One region of the Staphylococcus sp. acrmy genome, then DNA from elsewhere that is predicted to be linked to it. Evidence: predicted binding sites of a transcription regulator. Region 1 holds the regulator's gene; the other holds the start of a gene.
What was found. Region 1 encodes Rex, which represses fermentation and respiration genes when NADH is low (regulators of the CRP and FNR family bind a similar motif). Its sites were predicted from a motif close to TTGTGAAATATTTCACAA; they were not measured.
Positions count from the first base shown of each region.

Region 2: a site for Rex is predicted at 2,806-2,823, ahead of FH144_RS00535 (anaerobic C4-dicarboxylate transporter family protein). Genes of this name have one in related genera too.

Region 1 is NZ_JALCVE010000008.1:87,550-92,058, reverse strand. Features, by position in the region: gene FH144_RS09345 (ABC-F family ATP-binding cassette domain-containing protein) at 269-2,206, opposite strand; gene FH144_RS09340 (redox-sensing transcriptional repressor Rex) at 2,445-3,083, shown strand; gene FH144_RS09335 (YeeE/YedE family protein) at 3,330-4,406, shown strand; gene FH144_RS09330 (sulfurtransferase TusA family protein) at 4,426-4,509, shown strand, end outside.
Region 2 is NZ_JALCVE010000001.1:115,020-119,528, reverse strand. Features, by position in the region: gene sat (sulfate adenylyltransferase) at 1-178, shown strand, start outside; gene cysC (adenylyl-sulfate kinase) at 195-794, shown strand; gene FH144_RS00545 (CHAP domain-containing protein) at 1,281-2,069, shown strand; gene FH144_RS00540 (hypothetical protein) at 2,341-2,604, shown strand; gene FH144_RS00535 (anaerobic C4-dicarboxylate transporter family protein) at 2,854-4,146, shown strand.

The sequences.
Region 1 (4,509 bases):
TATGCCCAAGTCAATAGGGAACGTGTGTACTTATCAACAGAAAGTGTATAAGTTGTGGATAAACGGTGTTTAACAGTGTGGATATAGCTTAAATTTTGTGTAAAAGAAATGTAAATAAGTTACATATTACTTGTGGATAACTAGGATAACTTTGTGGATAGTTGTTATTATAAGGTTTTTACTGTTTATAACATTCTGAGTGAAATCGAATAAAAATAACTAGAAAAAGTTTGTGAACTTTTCCTAGTTATTGGATTGATAAAGTGTATTATAACTTTTCTTGTAATTCTTCCCATTCTACCATAACTTGTTCTAATTTTTGTTCGGTTTCTTGTTTTTGATTTGCATATTCTGCTGATTTTTCAGGATCACTAAATACTTCAGGTTGGGTGAGTAGTTCGTCAATTTGTGAAATATATTCTTCATATTCTTCAATTTTAGTTTCACACTGTTCAATTTGACGTTCTAGTTTTCGTTGTTCTCTGCGTTGTTGTTTTTGAGTGTCATAGGCATTGTTTAACTTTTCATTATCAGGTTGAGAAGATGATGTATCACTTGGATTGCGTTCCGCTTCGAAAGCTTTTAACGCAGTTGCTTCTTCTGTTTTTTCAATATAATACTGATAATCGCCTAGATACATTTTCCCACCCTCACTGTTGAGATTAAAGACTTTATTAGACAATTGATTTATAAAATAACGGTCATGGGAAACGAATAAAATAGTACCTTCAAAATATTGTAAGGCTTGTTCTAACATTTCTTTTGAATCGATATCTAAATGGTTCGTCGGTTCATCAAGGATTAACACATTATCTCTTTGTAGCATAAGTAAGACTAGTTGTAAGCGGGCTTTTTCCCCACCGGATAAATCGTTAATAATTTTTTTAACATCGTCTTGTACGAATAAGAAACGACCAAGTACCGCACGCACATCTTTCTCATTCATATTAGGATATTGATCCCATACGTAATCTAAGATGGTCTTACTTGATTTAAATTCAGCTTGTTTTTGATCATAATAACCAATTTGTAAATTAGCCCCAAATGTGACTTCGCCACCTAATTTACGTTGACGATTCGCAATCGTTTGAATCAAAGTCGTTTTTCCTACGCCATTTGGTCCGATAATTGCAATATGGTCGCCTTTTGAAACTTCAAAATTAATAGGTTGAGTAATAGGGGAGCTATAACCAATTTCTAGGTCACGCACATGCATGACGTCATTACCCGTATTACGTTCAAAACCAAATTGAATATTAGCACTTCTAGCATCTAACATTGGTTTATCAATGCGTTCCATTTTTTCTAATGTTTTGCGACGACTCTTAGCCATACCACTTGTGGATGCACGTGTAATATTTTTTTCAACAAATGTTTCAAGACGTTTAATTTCTTCTTGTTGCTTCTCATATTCTTGCATACGACTTTCATAGTATTTATCACGTTGTGTTATAAATTGTTCATAATTACCTACATAGCGTTTAACATCACCTAATGCAACGTCATATACTTGAGTAACAATCTTATCTAGGAAATAACGATCGTGACTAATAATAACTATTGCGCCATTAAAATACTTTAAATAATCTTCTAGCCATTGAGTCGTTTCTAAGTCTAAATGGTTCGTCGGTTCATCCAGTAGTAATAAATCGGGTTCGCTTAGTAACATTTGTGCAAGAGATAAGCGTGTTTTTTGTCCGCCACTAAAGTCGTTGATAGGTTTATTAAAATCTTCTTCAGTAAAATTAAGTCCATGTAACACTGATTTAATTTTACTTTCGTATTGATAGCCATCTAATTGTTCAAATTGATTAGATAAAGATTCATAACGCTCCATGTGTTGCTGATATTCAGTGGTTTCATAGTCGTTAGCATGTATTGCTAACCAATCCGTTTCTTCTTTAATTAAAGCTTCCATCTTTTTAATATGTTCAAATGGCTTCGACATTTCTTCAAAAACTGAAGCTGATGAATTTAAAGTCATTTGTTGAGTTAAATAGCCGATACTAAGATTTTTAATTTTAGAAATATGGCCACTATCGTAATCTTCAACACCTGCAATAATTTTCATTAATGTAGACTTGCCGGCACCATTTCGACCAACGACGCCAATTCGTTCTCCGGTCTTAACTTCGAAATTAACACGTGTGAATATATCTTCACCGTCGAACGACTTCGAAATATCGTTTAATTGCAAGAGTATCATTAAGTTTCACCTTTCTATATTTATTATTTTATTTTAAATTTTCCGTTGTATATTACTCTATATTTTACCGTATAACATATTTTCATGAAACTAAGATATTTATTTTTAAAAAGTGTTAAGGTATAATATTCCAGTATTCATTATAGGGCATAATATAGATTTCACAGTAATGACTAATTGCACTCTAATTAGTTTGGATACATAGATTAAAAATTCAAACAAAAGGGGGACACAAAAAATGGCTCAAAATCATGCTAAGATTCCTCGTGCAACCTTGAAACGACTACCGTTATATTATAGATTCGTTAATACTTTGAAGTCTAAAGGAATTGATCGAGTGAACTCTAAAACGATTAGCGAAGCACTCAATATAGAGTCGGCCACTATTAGAAGAGACTTTTCTTATTTTGGAGAATTAGGTAAAAAAGGTTATGGCTATAATATTGATAGCTTACTAGAATTCTTCAAATCAGAACTTAGTGACAGTGATAATATTTACATTGGCATCGTAGGTGTTGGTAACTTAGGACGTGCACTTCTAACGTATAACTTTTCTATACACGATGAAATGACAATTACTGAAGCCTTTGACATTGATTCAAACATCATTGGAACTCAAATAGGCGATGTAACGATTCACGATATGGATAATTTAAAAGAAGTTCTCGAATCGAAAGGAATTAGTGTGGTTATCCTCACTACTCCTGAAAATGTAGCTCAACAAGTAGTTGATAACTTAGTAGAAGCAAATGTGAAAGGTATCTTAAATTTTACACCAGCTAGAGTTGAAACGCCAAGTAGCGTACAAGTTCATCATATAGATTTAGGTATTGAACTTCAATCACTACTATTCTTTATGAAAAATTATTCAAATTAAATACGACAAAAATGACAGAGAAATAAGTAAGGCTCTTTAATCGCATCCATAGATTAAAGAGCTTTATTTATGTCTAACTATAATTTTATAAAAATAAAAGACTAAGACATTAATAATTTGTGATCTTGCAAACCAATAAATGATGTTCACTAATGTAAATAACCGTCTTGTATTGCCAAAAGTGTAACTTTCTATTATAATATCTTAGTAAATTAATCGGGAAAGGATGAATTGCTTTTGACATGGATGATTATTAGCGGTCTTATCGTAGGAATACTACTAGGCTTTGTTATGCAACGTACACGTTTTTGCTTAACAGGTGGCTTTAGAGATATGTATGTGCAAAAGAATAATAAAATGTTTTATGCTTTATTAGTAGCCATTACCGTTCAAAGTATCGGCTTATTAGCTTTAACGAGTTTCGGAGTCATAACAATAGCTCATGAAACATTTCCAGTAATCGGGACAATTATCGGTTCATTTATTTTTGGTATCGGTATTGTTTTAGCTGGAGGATGTGCAACAGGAACTTGGTACCGAGCTGGCGAAGGCCTTATTGGTAGCTGGGTAGCCTTAATTTTATATGCTTTATCCGCTGCAGTTACGAAGACGGGTATTTTACTTCCTTTAATGGAAAAGGTCAATACACCGACAAATGTTAATGCAAGTATGTCACAAACGACTGGTATTCCAGCGTGGATTTTAGTCTTAGTTTTATTAATTATTACAATTACATTAGTTGTGCGTACATTGCGCAAACCTAAACCAAAAGTAGCTGTGTCTAAACTTAAACAGAAATATACTGGCATAAGACACTATTTGTTTGAAAAGCGATATCATCCATTTTTAGCTGGTATTGCAGTGGGAATCATTGCATTAATCGCTTGGCCGATGAGCTATTCAACAGGTCGTGAAGGCGGTCTAGGTATTACAACACCATCTGCGAATTTAATTCAATTTTTAATAACTGGAGATTTAAAATTTATAGACTGGGGTGTATTTTTAATCCTAGGAATATTTGCTGGTTCATATATAGCGGCTAGAGGTGCTAAAGAATTTAAATGGCGTTTACCAGACAAAATTACAATCCGTAACAGTGCTATCGGAGGCATCTGCATGGGATTCGGTGCTTCAGTAGCAGGCGGTTGTTCAATTGGTAATGGTCTAGTTGAAACAGCAGCGTTAAGCTGGCAAGGTTGGATTGGTTTAGTATCTATGATTTTAGGTACTTGGTTTATGAGTTATTTCATTTTTGTAAGACCTATGAAAAAGTTACAAAAACAATCTACTCAATCTGTATCACAACAACCTCAAACGACTTAAATTTTAAGGAGGAATAAAGATGTTATATGAATTAGGTACAGTAGGTATGGTATGTCCATTCCCATTAATCGAAGCACAAAAGAAAATGCAGTCATTAGATAAT
Region 2 (4,509 bases), on a different contig from region 1:
TTGTAAAAAATGTGGCAACATGGCTACGGCTAAAACTTGCCCACATGATGCATCTGAACATGTGCATTTAAGTGGTACAAAAGTAAGAGAAAAATTACGTAATGGTGAATCTTTACCAACTGAATTTTCAAGACCAGAAGTAGCAGAAGTGTTAATCAAAGGTTTACAACAAAATTAAGTCGGGGGTATAAGAGATGAGTCAATCTAGTCATATTACATGGCACGATTCTGAAGTAACGAAAGCAGATAGACAACAACAGAATGGTCATAAGAGTGTAGTTATTTGGTTTACAGGTTTATCTGGTTCAGGTAAGTCGACGGTATCCGTAGCTCTTGAAAAAGCTCTGTTTGAACAAGGTAAACATTCGTATCGTCTAGATGGCGACAATGTACGCCATGGATTAAATAAGAATTTGGGATTTAGCCCAGAAGATCGTAAGGAAAATATTCGTCGTATTGGCGAAATTAGTAAACTATTAGTGGATGCTGGAACAATTGAGATCACTGCATTTATCTCGCCTTATAGACAAGACAGAGATGATGTACGTGCCATATTGGAAGAAGGCGAATTTATCGAAGTCTATACGGAATGTAGTGTTGAAGAGTGTGAGAAACGTGACCCAAAAGGCCTTTATGAAAAAGCACGTTCAGGCGAAATTAAAGAATTTACTGGTATTAGTGCACCTTATGAAGCGCCAAATCATCCAGAAATTACTATTAATACAGAACAACAAAGCGTAGAAGCATCAGTTGAACACATTCTTAACTATTTAAAAGAAAAACAATATATATAGAAATAAAAAGGGAGCGACGACAAAAACCTTTGAAAAGACATTAGGTTTCTGTCGTCGCTCCTAACTTTTTATATAAACTCCATTTATATAGAAGTAATTGGATAATGTAAAAGCACGATTATAAGAAATATTAACCACTTTCTAAGCTTCTTCGTTTCCCGATTCACATGAAATAAAACATAATTTCAATTATCAGATATATTACAGTCATTGTAATGATAAAAATCAATAAACAGATATAAACGCTGACATAGAAGTCTTTTAGTGTCTGTAAAATTCTGTTGCGTTCATTACAAAACACGTCCGATTATTATGATTCATTTACAAACACATGAAAAGCCCCACAAACCCTTGTTAGTTTGTTAAAGTATGTCTTGTCGTTATTTAGCGAGAAAAAATTAAGTCAAAGAGACTAAGAAATTAAATTAAACTACAGATAGCCACGAGATAAAATTTTGTTCAAACTTTATAGGAGGATTTTTAATTATGAAAAAAATCGCAACAGCTACAATCGCAACAGCAGGGATCGCAACATTCGGACTGGCACATCACGACGCAGAGGCAGCTGAAAACAACGGATACAACCCGAACGATTCACAATCATACAGCTACACTTATACAATCGACCAACAAGGTAACTACCATTACGATTGGAAAGGTAACTGGAACCCATCTCAAGCTCAACAAGGTGGACAACAAAATAGTGGCAATCAAGCAGTAAACAATACACAATCAAACAATAATTATAACTACAACTACAGTTATAATAATGCGCAAGAAACTACAAATACTAATTCAAATAATAATACTCAATCATATACTGCAAACAACAGTAATAACAATGGTGGCGGCTTAGGTGCAAGCTATTCAACATCAGACCGTAACGTTAAAGTAACAACTCAACATGCGCCAACTACACAATCATCTACAAAAGCATTTGCAGGTAAATCAAGTTCAGGTGCTAACCTTTACACTGCAGGTCAATGTACGTATTACGTATATGGCAAAGTAGGCAGCATTGGTAATACTTGGGGCAACGCTAACAACTGGGCAAACGCAGCAGCTCAAGCTGGTTACTCAGTAAACAACTCACCTAAAGCTGGTGCCGTAATGCAAACATCTCAAGGTGCTTATGGTCACGTAGCATACGTAGAGAACGTTAACAATGACGGTTCAGTAGAAGTTTCTGAAATGAACTATAACGGCGGACCTGGCGTAGTATCAACACGTACTATCTCAGCTAGCCAAGCAAGCTCATACAACTACATTTCATAATTTAAGACAACCATTACCAGGTTGTGAGAGGCTAGGACATTTATATGTAATATAAATGTTTTAGCCTTTTTATTTTGGTAATGCTTAACTGAGATGAAGACGTGTTTAAGCCTCATTTTCTTCAATTCTATCTAACTTTTTTCTTTCAAATGTCATAGCAAGATTCTTCGCAATGTGATTGAAGCCGAAGCAGAACGGGAAATACAATAATAATGAAGCTATACAACAAAGATTATAGTTCACGATTAATGTTGAAGGACGGTGAGTAAATATGACATTTGAAGTAATAAAATGGATTATCATAGGATTAATCGTTGTAGTAACCATTGCCATTATATGTGGACTAATTTGGGGCTCTTTATTAGAAGAGCGCGCATACGATAAACGTTCTAAAAAGAAAAAACAAAAAGAAGAAGAAAGAAATGTACGTATGGCAAGAGGTCATACTGATGATGAAGAAACATATGATGAGTCTGGAAAAGTTGAACTCAAAGACGAGGCAAATAAAGACTATCATAATAAAGATAAGCAATAGATAAATTATAATCCTTTGAAAGTAGTAGGTGACGCCTCACTTTCAAGGGATATTTTTATGCCATTAACTTTATTTGATAATCGTTATCATTTATGATGGTATTATGTGAAGAAATATAGATGTTCACAGATTATATGCATTTAACTTTGTGAATTTTAATCAATTATATACTTTTAACATATTGAAGTGATAAAATAATCTATGTTAAAAAAATCACAATAATTTTCTGAAAAGTTAGGAGCGCTTATCATGCTACTATTTGTAGTAGAAATTATCATAATGATATTGGCCATATTATTAGGATTGCGTACAGCTGGCGCACTAGGATGTGGTATCTTCGCCATTGTGGCACAACTTATTATGATATTCGGCTTTCAACTGCCTCCAGGTTCTGCACCTGTCACTGCAATTTTAATCATCTTATCTATTGGTATCGCTGGCGGTACTTTACAAGCTACAGGTGGAATAGACTACTTAGTCTTTCTTGCTTCTAAAATTATCGAACGATTTCCTAAATCAATTATATTTATCGCCCCAATGATCGTCTTTTTATTTGTATTCGGGGTAGGTACGGCCAATATTGCGCTTTCATTAGAACCGATTATTGCACGTACGGCCGCTAAAGCAAATATTCAACCGAAACGTCCACTAACTGCATCGGTATTAACGGCCAACTTAGCATTACTCTGTAGTCCGGCAGCTTCATCTACGGCTTACCTTATCTCTGTCATGGCAGGCTATGATATTTCAATGGGAAAATATTTAAGTATTGTCTTACCGACCGCTATTATTACGATGTTAATGTTAAGTTTATTTTGTACGTTTGTAGGGCGTAAATCTAGCGTAACTTCAAGCGAAATTGCGCATACACCTGACGTGGATGTAGCGCAGTCATTTTCAACTAAAACGAAACTTGGCGTGCTTTGCTTTCTTCTATGTGTAGCAGGAATTTTGACGTTTGGTGTATTTCCAAATCTTATGCCATCATTTAACGTCGATGGCTCTACAGTGAAAGTGACGATGACGGAAATTGTTCAGTTCTTTATGTATTTAAGCGCTGCTATTAATTTATTAATGTTGAAAATCAATACAAGCGATATTCTATCATCGAATATTGCACAATCTGCTATAGGTGCACTCTTCGCCGTATTAGGGCCAGGTTGGTTAGGCGCAACTGTCTTTAATGCACCGCAAAATTTAAAAATTATACAAAATGATATTGGCAAAACAATACAATCTGTACCTTGGTTAGTGATTGTTCTTGTAGCCATTGTGGCGATGATTGTCATTTCACAAACAGCCACAGCATCTATCATGGTGCCTATTGTAATGAGCATGGGCATTCCACCTATGTACTTTATTGCGATGGTCCAAACGCTCAACGTCAACTTCGTTATTCCGGCGCAACCGACATTGTTATTTGCCGTGAACTTAGACGAAACAGGACGTACGCGACCAACAAGCTTTATTATTCCAGGATTCTTTACAATCATTGTTTCAATTATAGTTGGGTTCTTGATTAAAGCGATATTAGGATATTAAATAGATGAAATTGCCAAACTAGAGAGGAATAACGAAATCAATTGGATTTCGATTCCTCTTTTTTTGTTACTCGAAAAGTAGTTATTTTATAAAAAATAGAAATAAATATAAATTCATATTGTATGTATAAGTATTCAAAATACATGCACTAATAATTTTGTTAAATTCGTTAAGTTTTAATTTAACACTGTTGTTATAGCAATTTTAAAAGCTAAAAAATGTCAGAAATATATAATTATTCAATAATTTACTTACAATATTTTGAATGTAATTTGCATTTTTATTTAATTTTAGATATCGTCAATATGTGAATAAAGTGTGTCAAACCATCTATTGATATAACTATAATGAGGAGGAACACAA